One region of the Cellvibrio chitinivorans genome, then DNA from elsewhere that is predicted to be linked to it. Evidence: predicted binding sites of a transcription regulator. Region 1 holds the regulator's gene; the other holds the start of a gene.

Region 1 (6,274 bases):
TGTTGATGCACGGCAAAAACTTCTGCGCCGCGACCTGGGTAGGGACGATCAAGGCGCTGGTAGATGCAGGCTATCGCGTAGTGACGGCCGACCAGATCGGCTTTTGCAAATCCAGCAAACCTGCGCATTATCAATTCAGTTTCCAGCAGTTAGCGGCAAATACCCGCGCGTTGCTCGACTCTATCGGCGTCAATCAAGTCACGGTGATGGGGCACTCCATGGGCGGCATGCTCGCCACCCGCTTTGCGCTTATGTACCCGCAGCAAACCGAACAACTGGTGATGGTAAACCCCATCGGCCTTGAGGATTGGAAAGCACTGGGCGTGCCTTATCGCAGTGTGGATGACTGGTACAAACGCGATCTGAATACCAGCGCCGAGGGCATCCGCAAGTATCAGTTATCGACTTATTACGCTGGCAAGTGGCGCCCGGAGTTTGACCAATGGGTGGAGATGCAGGCGGGCATGTATCGCGGCAAAGGCAAGGAGCTGGTGGCGTGGAATTCGGCGCTGACCGCCGACATGATTATGAGCCAGCCGGTGGTTTACGAATTCCCGCAACTGAAAATGCCGACATTGCTCTTGATTGGTGAGCTAGACAATACCGCCTTAGGCAAAGACGCCGCACCCCCTGAGCTGCAAAAAACCTTGGGCAACTATAAAAAACTCGGGCGTTTAACAGCGCAAGCCATTCCACGTGCGACACTGGTTAACTTCGCGGATTTAGGCCACTCGCCACAAATCCAAGCGCCAGAGCGTTTTCATCAGGCTTTATTAAAAGAACTAGCGCGATAACACTTTTTTGCGAAATGTTTACACTGTCATAAATTTGTAACACTGAAATTATTTAATACTCTGCAACATTAGCTTCACAAAACTGTGCGGCATTCAGCTGTTATTTCAGGTAGAACTTATATGACCGGTCGTAAAATCCTTATCGTTGATGATGAATCTGCAATCCGCGATATGCTGCGCGTGGCCTTGGAAATGGCCGAATATCATGTCATGGAAGCGAGCAATGCCCAGGATGCTCACGGCCTGATTATCGATGAAAAACCCGATTTGATTCTGCTCGACTGGATGATGCCCGGCACCAGCGGGATCGAATTGGCGCGCCGCTTAAAGCGCGATGAAGTGACCGTGAATATCCCGATCATCATGCTTACCGCCAAAGGCGAGGAAGACAACAAGATTCAAGGTCTGGAAGTGGGCGCGGATGATTACATCACCAAGCCTTTCTCGCCGCGCGAACTGGTTGCCCGCCTGAAAGCGGTATTGCGCCGCGCCGATCCACAAATCACCTCCGCACCGATTACCGTGCAAGGTCTCTGCCTCGACCCCGCCAGCCACCGCGTCACTATTAATGACCAGTCGGTGGATATGGGCCCGACCGAATATCGTTTACTGGAATTTTTCCTGACCCATCAGGAAAGAGCCTATACTCGCAGCCAGTTACTGGATCACGTCTGGGGCGGCAATGTGTATGTGGAAGAGCGCACGGTTGATGTGCATATCCGCCGCCTGCGCAAAGCCCTGACTGTGGATGGCCACGAAGACCTGATCCAGACAGTGCGCGGTACCGGTTATCGTTTCTCTACCCGTATCGAAGCCTGATTCACTGAATTCGTCGCAAAGTCGGGACACCACTGCAAGACACGCCGTGAATACATCCCTGTAGGCTCATCTTCGACATCCATGTCTCAGACGGTCTTACAGCGGTGCCCCGACCTTGCTACCGCTATGTGCCACGAGGTTGTCGGTCTTGTTAAAAGGTTTCAGCGCTGAACTCCAGCGCATTCTCATTATCCTCGCCATTTGCAGCCTGATCGGCTTTGTTACCGGCAATATTGCTGTTTGGTTGCTGATCGGCTGCGTCATTTTCATCCTGCTGATGTTGCGCCAGATGCGCCGCCTCAACCAATGGATTGTGTCCCAGCAGACTGAATACCCGCCCGAAGCCAGCGGCATTTGGGGGCAGATTTTCGACAATATCTACAAGCTGCAAAAACAACAGCGCGATGAAAAAGAAAACCTGCAAGCGGTGATCAAACGGATTCAGGAGATCAGCTCGGCACTCAAAGACGGTCTACTGATTCTGGATGCGCGCGGCCATTTGGACTTTTGGAACCCGGCGGCGCACCGCATGCTCGCGCTGCACGCCAAAGATCAGGGGCAGTCGGTAATCAACTTTATCCGCCACCCCAGATTTGTCGCCTATTTTGAAGAGGGCAATTTCAGCGAACCGCTGGAGCTGCCATCGCCGCGCTTTAACTCCCGCCACCTGCAATTCCAGATCACCCAATTTGGCAAAGGCGAGCGCTTGATTGTGGTACGCGATGTGACGCAACTACATAACCTCGAACAGATGCGACAGGACTTTATCGCCAACGTCTCCCACGAACTGCGCACCCCGCTGACGGTGATCAACGGCTATGTGGAAACCCTCGCCGATAACAACACCACCCCCAGCTGGGATAAACCCCTGCAACAAATGATGCAGCAGGCCAAGCGCATGTCGCTACTGATCAACGACCTGCTGGTGCTCTCCAAGCTTGAGACGACAGAAGCAGGGCACAATCACAAGCCGATCAATATTGAACAGCTGCTCACCATCGTCAAAAGCGAGGCGGATGTGCTGAGCAAAGACAAATCCCAGCAGCTGACGCTGATCTGCAACAACACCACTAAACCGCTGATGCTGTCGGGCAATGAAAAGGAGCTGCACAGCGCCTTCTCCAATCTGGTCACCAACGCCATCAAATACACCCCCAATGAAGGCAAGGTGAGCATTCTGCTATGGCAGGATCAAAAACACTTTTACATTTCCGTCAGCGATAACGGCCCGGGCATTGAAGCCCAGCACATCCCACGCCTGACCGAACGCTTCTACCGCGTTGATGCCAGCCGCAACAGCGGCACCGGCGGCACGGGGTTAGGCTTGGCGATTGTAAAACACGTATTGATGCGCCACGAAGCCGAGCTGAAAATCACCAGTGAAGTAGGCAAAGGCAGCGTATTTATCTGTGTTTTTCCGCTGCAGGAATAGAAACCAATAGACAGCCAATTCAGGTTTGGCGCTAAAACCATTAGCTATAGATATCCCCAAAAGTACCTTTTTTGATCTAACAAGCGCTTATTTCTGGGCTAAGTTATAGAACTGTGTCGCATAAAATATGTGTAAAATGCACGGTTCCTACTATCAAAACAGGAGTTTTTATGACTAATAAATTTAAATTTGGGCTAATTTCTGTATCTGTAATGACCTTGGTCGCCTGTGGTGGAGGCGGTAGCGGCGGTGGTAATAAGTCATCTGCGCCAACCAGCAGCGTGGCTCCCATCAGCTCTAGTTCCAGCTCTATATCTTCAGTAACTTCCAGCGCCCCAGCTACCTCCTCATCTTCCAGCGTAGTAGAAGCCAGCTCCAGCTCAGTAGAGAACAGCTCTGTTGAGGCCAGCAGTTCCAGTTCAAGCGATGCTAACAGTTCCAGCATGGAGAGCAGCTCCAGCCAGACCGGTGGCACTATCAGCTCTACCCCGACGACGTCTTCATCTTCCAGCCCGGTAGCCACCAGCTCCAGCTCAGTCGCAAGCAGTTCTGTTGTGTCCAGCAGCTCGATCAATAGCAGCAGTTCAAGCATGGACAGCAGCTCCAGCCTGAACAACAGCAGTTCCAATTCCAGCAGCTCTGCCGCTGCAGGGACTACCACCTTCACGGTAACAATCAGCTCACCCGAGCTGGATGATGTTGCAGCACTCGCTAAAACCGGCCGCAGTGCCAAAGCACATAAAACTGAAGAGATTCTGCCGCTCAATCAACTGGCTGTAGTCGTTGTTGATCTTGCGGGCAATGTGCTTGAAACCATCCCACTGGATGAAAATAACTCCTCCCAAAACGCAGACGGTTCCTGGTCTATCAACGTACCCGGCTACCCACAGCTTGACTGTATCGTAGTTGCCGACCTGAACGGTCCTATCACGGTCTTCCAACCAGGCGAGAATGTGTTTGAAAGCAGCGATCTACTGTTAACCCCTACCACCAGCGAAGACTTGGAAGTTAGCCTTGCTTCAACTGCGGCATATCAAAACTTTTTGGATAGTCTCGGCGGTGAAGGCACCTTTGACGATCTCGGACTGGATGTGAATGATCCTACCCAGCTCACCGTATTGCAAAACCTGATCGAAACCGTTGCCGATGTATTGGAAGATCAAGTTTTTGTAGGCGCAACCAGCATCACTCAGGCATTGGCGCAAGTGCAGCAACAAGTTGCCGGAATCGTTCAGGTTGAAGCGACCAACGTCACCAATTCACTACCTCTAGCAACCAACACTCTGGCTACCGGCCTGAGTGCTGGCGGCGGCATCTACTGGATTGAGGGCTATGAGCCAAGTGAAATTTATTACGGCGGTTTTCCTGCGCTGAATACCCCAGAGCAAGAGCAGTATTACGATGGCGAAACATTCCAGCTACTGCCCGAGTACGAGCTGGATGGTCAGGTGGTATTAACTGAGTCAGGCTGGGTTATCTCTAATGACATTTTCCAAGCCACTGCCCTAAATGAAGACGGTTCTGTCACTTTGGGCGCTGCCGATGCACCAACCAACAGTGTGAACGCCAAGGCAACGCAAGTGATCAATTTGAGCGGCCGCTCAATCTCTACCTTCTTCAATGCCTACGGTGATACCCGCGGTCTGGTGTCGCAGATCAATCCTGCCAACAACTTTGCTCAAGGTGCACTGGGCTACCGCATTACCATCCAAAGCACCAATGAGCTTTACACCCTCTGGTATAACGCGGGTTACGACTATGGCAATGGCCTTATCTGCCCTTGGGATAAGAATGGTGATGGCGAGTTAAACGACTCACCGAGCAGCTTTGGCGGCAACTGTGAAACCGTCAACTATGTCGGTTGGACAGCTGAGGGTTGGGCACAAACCAGCAGCGTGCTTGAGACTTTGGCTGAGCTCATTTCGCCCGACGTAGAACCCGGCACTCAAGGCGCCAAACTGGTGACTATCGACTGGCCTAACGGCGAGGTTATTGGCGTGCAATTGCTGGACAACGACGACAAAACTGTCCACTTCTATTTGCACAACTGGAACGAGAGCAGCCCAACCTTGTTGGCAACCACTACCTGGTCACAATTGACCCTTCCCTACCTGGAAGGCGATGAGGCCAATGCCATTGGTTTTGCCATTCCGGAAAGTGTGCTGGCTGTAGGTGATTTTGATTCAGACGAGCACTATGTTGTCTTTACGGTACATGATGGCTTGGTTCGCCGCGGCGACAAAGCTGACGAAGGCGAAACGCTGGAAACCGGCACATTGGTACTCAATGGCGCAGCTAAAAATAATCTGCTGGCGGCGTTTGACTATCAACCGGCCATCGCTGGCACTTGGGTTATCGGCGGTGACTACCTGATGTTCCGCAAAGACGGCACTTTCGCGCAGGTAAAAGTCAGCAATGAAGACCCTAATTGCCAACCCGGAGTGGCCTATGGCAGCTATAGCTGGAATGCCACTACTGGCGCCTTCTCGGTAGATTTGGACACTGATACTACCGCAGTTGACCCACAAGATAGCTGCAGCGCCTCAGGTGTTGAAACTGCAACTATTTCTGGTAGTTCCATGACTATGACCGAAGGTGAGGATACTTTCGCCCTGACTAAAGTTACCCCGAGCGAATCTGCCCCTCTGGCAGGCGCTTGGGCAGTATCGGGTTCTGGCGATTGGTTTACCTTTACCGCTGACAATGGCTTCATCCACGCCAAAATCGAAAATGATGATCCTGAATGTCAAATCGGCTGGGCGAATGGCAGCTTTACCTGGAATGCAGAAACCGGCCTGTTAAGCGCAACAGTAGATCAGGACTATACCGATGATTATCCAGATGACACCTGTACCCTGGAAGGCGATATCACCGCGACTTTGGATGGCAACACTCTATCCTTCAGCGCGGATGATGATAATTTCACTATGAAGCGCTTCGGCAATCCGCTGAACTAATCCTTCAGTCTTGCTGCTAAAACAACAAACCCGCCAATTGGCGGGTTTGTTGTTTATGGGCAATACCTTTGGTCAAGGCTGATCGATTAACGCTGGGTGCTGCTACCGGTAAAAAACTGCTCTGCAAAGTCCACTGCCTGCACCCCAATCACTTCCCCCATCAAGCGCCCGGGCATATCGTCCATCGGCGGATGTATACCACCCCAAATTCGCGACAAGCTGCACTGATCAGCCGCATCGCGATAGGTCGCCCACTGCAGGGTTAAATCCAC
Region 2 (6,274 bases), 330 kb from region 1:
AGTGGTGATGAAACTCGACGCTCCGGTCTGCTTCGCCCTCATCAATTGATTATGACCGCCACTCCGATTCCACGTACTTTGGCGATGAGCGCTTACGCCGACCTCGACTGCTCGGTGATCGATGAGCTGCCGCCTGGCCGCACGCCGATCAGCACTGTGGTGATCAGCGACAACCGCCGCGAAGAGGTGATCGAGCGGGTGCGGCTGGCCTGTGAGCAGGGGCGCCAAGCCTATTGGGTGTGTACGCTGATCGAAGAGTCTGAAGCGCTGGAGGCGCAAGCGGCTGAAGCGACTGCAGCCAATCTCACTGAATCCCTGCCGCATCTGCGCATCGGCCTGATTCACGGGCGCTTGAAACCCGCAGAAAAAGAGGTGGTGATGGCGGCCTTTAAAGCCAATGAGCTGGATTTGTTGGTCGCAACCACGGTTATCGAAGTGGGGGTGGATGTCCCCAACGCTAGTTTGATGATTATCGAAAACCCCGAGCGCCTCGGCCTCGCCCAATTGCATCAACTGCGCGGGCGCGTCGGGCGGGGTTCGGCGGCAAGTCACTGCGTGCTTTTGTACGGATCGCCACTCTCCAACAACAGCCGAGAACGCTTGCGAGTGATGCGTGAAAGCAGCGATGGCTTTTATATCGCCGAACAGGATTTATTGCTGCGCGGCCCTGGCGAAGTGCTCGGCACCCGTCAGACCGGCGAAATGCAATTCAAGATCGCCGACTTGCAGCGTGACAGCCATTTACTGCCCGATGTGAAAGACGCGGCGCTCTTGCTGATGAGCGATTACCCGCAGGTGTGTAGCCAATTAGTGTTGCGTTGGTTGGGTGAAAACCAGCGCTATTTGCAGGTGTAGATAAGATCTTGCAATTAGGTTTGGCGGATATTTCCACCGGCACTGAGAACTTGAGCGCAGTTATGCTCATCTTCAATCCAAATAGCCTGTGCGGGCGCAAATTTGATCTATGCTTGGTTAAATCATCAGCTGCTAACCGTGGTTACACGCAATTATGTTGGGTGACTATATGAGATTTAAGTTTGCTCGATTACACTCCCCGCATTCCTGTGTGACTGAGTTAGTTAACGCTATGCTTTTCAATCGCTTACCAAAACCAAAAGGAGTAGGCCGTGCCAGTACCTACCAGTGTTCAATCACTGCTCGACAAACAAAATGTGCATTATCAGGTGTCTGACATGCCAGTGAGCGAACATGAAAGAGCACAGTGGCACGACCAGCATTTACGTACCATGAGTGCAGCCAAGTCGGTCATTCTTCAGGATGGAAAAGGGCGGGTGCAGGTGATTTTTGCCGCGGATCGCCTGCTGGATTTGAAAGCCGTTAATCGTCAGCTCGGGCGCGAACTTCACGCCGCCAAGCCGGAAGATATTCACAAGTTCTGCCTGTCCCATAATCTGCATTCCATTCCCGCACTGCCCAAACTGGCAGGCCTGTTGACTCTGATTGACCGCAGTCTGGTTGAGCGCAGTGAGTTGCTGGCGGACTCGGGCGATGAACAACAACTGCTGAAATTCAGCCGCGATGAATTCAAGCAGATAATGGATGACGCCACTATCTGTGACATAGCGGTACCGCTGGAGCCGCTGGAAACGGACGATACCAGCAGCAGCGATACCGACCAGATCCTCGGTGCGGTGCGCAGTTTTACCCAGTTACGTGTAAAACAGCGCTTGGAAGAAACCCTCGAATTACCGCCCTTATCGGATACCGCCCAGCGTATTATCAAGCTGCGCGTGAACCCTAATGCCGATATCAGCGACCTCGCGCAGATTGTTGAAACTGATCCGAGTCTTGCGGCGCAAGTCGTGAGCTGGGCGGCATCGCCTTACTATTCTGCTCCAGGCAAAATCAAATCCATTCACGATGCCATAGTGCGCGTGCTGGGGTTTGATATGGTGCTCAATCTTGCTCTGGGCTTGTCGCTGGGCAAGGCTATGACTATCCCAAAAGAAGGTCCGCACGGTTCTCTGCCTTACTGGCAGCAGGCGGTTTACATGGCGGCGACCATTGAAGGCTTGGTGACGGCGATTCCGCGCGATCATCGCCCCAGCTTTGGTATGGCCTACCTGTGCGGCCTGCTGCACAACTTCGGCTATCTGATTATGGCCGAGGTGTTTCCACCTTATTTCCATAACTACTGCGAACTGGCGGATACCAATCCACACGTCAACCATCAGGCAGTTGAGCGCCATTTGCTGGGCGTGACGCGCGAGCAATTGGGTTCAGCGTTGATGTCACTCTGGTCGATGCCGGAAGAAGTGGTGGTGGGATTACGCCATCAAAACAACCCGCAATATCAAGGTGAACACGCGGTTTACGCCAAGTTGATATTTGTCGCCCAGCGTTTGTTGCAGCAGCACAATATTGGCCGCGGCCCGAAATTGGCGATTCCCCAGCAGGTGTTTGAAGACCTGCACCTCGACCCGGAAAAGGCCAATACCACTGTGGCGAATATCATTGAGTCGAGCGATGACCTTAAACATATTGCCCACGAATTGGCGCCGCATCACTAAGCGGTGTGCAGTGACTAACAAACGCCCCGATTGAAAGAAGCCCCTGTCACAAGGGGCTTTTTGTTTCTGGTCTGTTTGTTTCTGGCACGGGGGAAAATTGAGCGTTATGCTGCGGGCGATTGCTACAAACAGTTGCTACAAACTATCCCAACAACAGCGAACTATAAAAACCTGAATACAAAGAGAGACAACTTATGACCATCGATTTCCCCGCCGCCGATGCGGCAGCAATACTGGTTCAACGTCGTATCAGCGGCGCCCAGGCAGAGCGTTTACCGGAAGCCTGCCGCCCGCAAACCCTTGAGCAGGCACTGGAGATTCAAGCCGCAGTCACCGAGCAATGGTGCGCGCAAATGGACGATAGCATCGGTGGCTGGAAGTGTTTGCTGCCGCCGGAAGACAAGCTGGTGGTTGGCCCTATTTATACCCGTACTATCGATTCAGTTGCGCCAGTGACTCTTTGGACTAAGGTTGCGGCTGAAGGTGAGCGCGCGCGCATCGAGCCGGAGCTGGCATTTTTCTTTGGCAAGGATTTACCTCCGCGCGCCGAACCCTACACGCCTGCCGATGTGGATGCCGCCATCGCCCGCACTCATATGGCGCTGGAGCTGATCAACAGCCGCTACGCTGACCCTGCCAGCTGTGAATTCCCCGAAATGCTCGCCGATGGTCTCGTCAACCAAGGCTTATTTATCGGCCCGCAAGTGGATTCCGACAGCGCGCGCGGCGCCAGCAGTTTTACCATCACCATGACCTGCGCCAATGGCGAAGTAATTGAGCGCCAAGGCTCGCACCCCAATACCCATCCGCGTGCGCCGCTCTACTGGCTGGCTGAATTCCTGCGCAGCCAAGGGCAGGGAATTGTCTCCGGGCAGGCGGTGATTACCGGCTCCTACGCGGGAGTGATTGAAGTGCCGGTCAATACCGACATCCAGATCGACTACGCCGGTCTGGGCAGTATGCAGGTCAGTTTTAACGCCCGTCAGGCGGGCTAGGGGAGCAGATGAGCGAGTCAGAACAGCCAGTTGTATTTGCCTTTTCGTGCGAGATGCCGGTGCGCTGGGGCGATATGGATGCCTATGGCCATGTGAATAACACCGTCTATTTTCGCTACTTTGAAGAGGCGCGCTTCCAGTGGATGCTGGACAAGGGCGTGCCGACGCTGGGCGATACCCATCCGGTAGTAGTGACTATTGGCTGCACCTTTTTGCGGCCGATTTTCCACCCCGACAATTTGCGCATCGATGTGTTTGTTGGCGAACCTGGGCGTTCCAGCTTTATGGTGACCTACAAGGTCTATACCTCAGCCGACCCGGATACCCCCGCCGCCGAAGGCTACTCCAAGGTGGTCTGGGTGAGCGCGACTAACGGTAAATCCGTACCTCTGCCGGATGTAGTGCGCGGCTGGTTTGAGGCCACGTAATGCCGGTCTGGCTGGAGGCGGGCTTCTGGGGTTTTGTCGCCGCCAGCGCGCTTTTGCTCGGTGCGGCCTTGGGCTGGTTTGTCCGCTTTCCGCCCAAGGCAGTCGCCTATGTGATGGCCTTTGGCAGCGGCGTGCTCTTTGCCGCGCTCGGTTTTGATCTGGTCGGCGATGCGTTGGCCGAAGCCGGAATCGGCTGGGTGGCGGGTGGATTTATGGCCGGCGCCGCGGCCTTTTCGCTGATCAACCACTGGCTGAACGCGCCGGTGAAACATCGCAAGCGCTCCCACCATCAGCCGTCGGCCTCCAACAATAGCGGTATGGCGATAGCCGCTGGCACTCTGCTCGACGGCCTGCCCGAATCTATGGCGATAGGCTTATTGGTCGCCAGCGGCGGCAAACTTAGCCTCGCCACTGTGGCGGCGATTTTTATCTCTAACATCCCCGAAGCGCTCTCAAGCACCGCCGGTATGCGCCGCGCGGGTCACAGCGGCTGGTTTATTCTGCGTTTGTGGGGCGGCATGGCGCTGTTGTCGGGGGTGTTTGCGATTATCGGCGCAGTGTTTTTTGGCGCTGCGCCCGCTTATGTCAAAGCGCTGATTACCTGTATCGCCGCGGGTGGAATTTTTGCGATGGTGGTGGAGACCATGATCCCTGAAGCCTTTGCCGAAACCCATGAGTTGTCCGGCTTGATCGCCGCGCTTGGGTTTATCTTGGCGGTGATGATGCAGGCGCTGGAAGCCTGAGCAGGCCATTCTGCCGTGCTGCGAATCAGCTCAACCTTTATTAAGTTCGATATCTCGTGTTGTCACATAAATGCCACACTTCTGTAGCAAAACAGCAGCAGTCAATTTCGACCTGTTTTAGATGATTTCACAAGGTGTTCCTAATGCGTTTAACCCGTCGTCACTTCCTTAAAAATGCCAGCGCTGCCGCTATCGCCCTGGGTGGCTTGCGCGCGTTGCAACTCAATGCGCAGGTCTATGCGCAAGACCCTATCTACGGCATAGATAAAGTGGGGCAGCTCATGGCTGACCCAGCGGGCATTCTCAATTTGCCGCGCCACTTCAGCTACAAAATCATCGCGCGCACCGGCGACCGCATGAGTGATGGCCTGTTTATGCCCAGCGCCTTCGATGGCATGGCTGCCTTCCCAATGCCGGGCGATGCGAGCAAATGTCTGCTGGTGCGCAACCACGAGCTGGATTCAGTGGGTGAAGAAGTCGATGCCTTTGGCGGTGACAAAGACCTCGCGCGCAAAATCGTCGGCAGCAAAGCCTATGATCATTTTGGCGATTTGCCTGTTAATGGTGGCACCAGCACCCTTGTGTACAGCCATCGCAGCCAGCAAATCGAACGCAGCCACCTGAGTCTTATCGGTACAGTGCGCAATTGCGCGGGCGGCGCTACCCCTTGGGGCAGTTGGCTCACCTGTGAAGAAACACTGGTGGGCAAAGATCAGGGCTACGGGCGTGAACACGGGTATCTTTTTGAAGTACCCGCGCAGGCCAAAGGCTTGGTCGAAGCTGTACCGCTCAAAGACATGGGGCGCTTCGTGCACGAGGCAGCCGCAGTGGACAGCACTAATGGCATCATCTACCTCTCGGAAGACTACGAGCGCGGCCTGTTTTATCGGTTTATCCCCAAAACCCCCGGCGTACTGCGCGATGGCGGCCGCCTGCAAGCCTTGGCTATTCGCGGCTGGGAACAGGCAAACACCCGTAATTGGCCAGATGATGCAAATGACAAAAACGCGCGCAAAGTGGCCATGCGCCAGCGCTTTGAATGCGAGTGGATCGATCTGGATGATGTGACCTCGCCCAACGGTGATTTAAGCACTCGCGGCGAAGCCCAAGGGGCGGCGATTTTTGCACGTGGTGAAGGTCTGGCGTTTGCGTTGCGCGAAGACAAAACCCGCGAAATCCTCTTTGCCGCTACCGGCGGAGGGCCGTTGCAAATCGGCCAAATCTGGCGCTATCAACCGAGTGAATTTGAAGGCACGGCGCGCGAAAGTGAGCAGCCGGGGGTGATGGAATTGCTCTATGAAACTCACAACCGCGCGATTATGGAATCCTGCGATAACGTGGCCGTTGCACCTTGGGGCGATTTAATTATCTGCCAAGACAGCTACTCGGAAACGCCGGATACCGTGAACTACCTGCGCGGTCTTACACCAGACGGGAAAATCTACACTCTCGCCATGAACGCGCATCCGGAGCAGGGCGAATTCTGCGGCGCCTGCTTCTCACCGGACGGTAGCACTCTGTTCGTCAACATCCAGAAGCCCGGCTTCACCATCGCCATTACCGGCCCTTGGGCAAAT

The links. Region 1 encodes PhoB, which activates phosphate uptake and scavenging genes when phosphate is short. Its sites were predicted from a motif close to TGTCATAAANNTGTAACA; they were not measured.
Region 2: SPL68_RS01795 (alkaline phosphatase PhoX) is a predicted target of PhoB. The motif match lies at 4,758-4,775, and genes of this name have one in related genera.

The regions. Positions count from the first base shown of each region.
Region 1 covers NZ_JAYKKN010000001.1:760,867-767,140, reverse strand. The annotation lists gene SPL68_RS03250 (alpha/beta fold hydrolase) at 1-794, shown strand, start outside; gene phoB (phosphate regulon transcriptional regulator PhoB) at 915-1,613, shown strand; gene phoR (phosphate regulon sensor histidine kinase PhoR) at 1,762-3,045, shown strand; gene SPL68_RS03235 (hypothetical protein) at 3,216-6,002, shown strand; gene SPL68_RS03230 (vanadium-dependent haloperoxidase) at 6,089-6,274, opposite strand, start outside.
Region 2 covers NZ_JAYKKN010000001.1:428,143-434,416, reverse strand. The annotation lists gene recG (ATP-dependent DNA helicase RecG) at 1-855, shown strand, start outside; gene SPL68_RS01815 (HDOD domain-containing protein) at 1,128-2,531, shown strand; gene SPL68_RS01810 (2-keto-4-pentenoate hydratase) at 2,726-3,526, shown strand; gene SPL68_RS01805 (acyl-CoA thioesterase) at 3,535-3,954, shown strand; gene SPL68_RS01800 (ZIP family metal transporter) at 3,954-4,697, shown strand; gene SPL68_RS01795 (alkaline phosphatase PhoX) at 4,841-6,274, shown strand, end outside.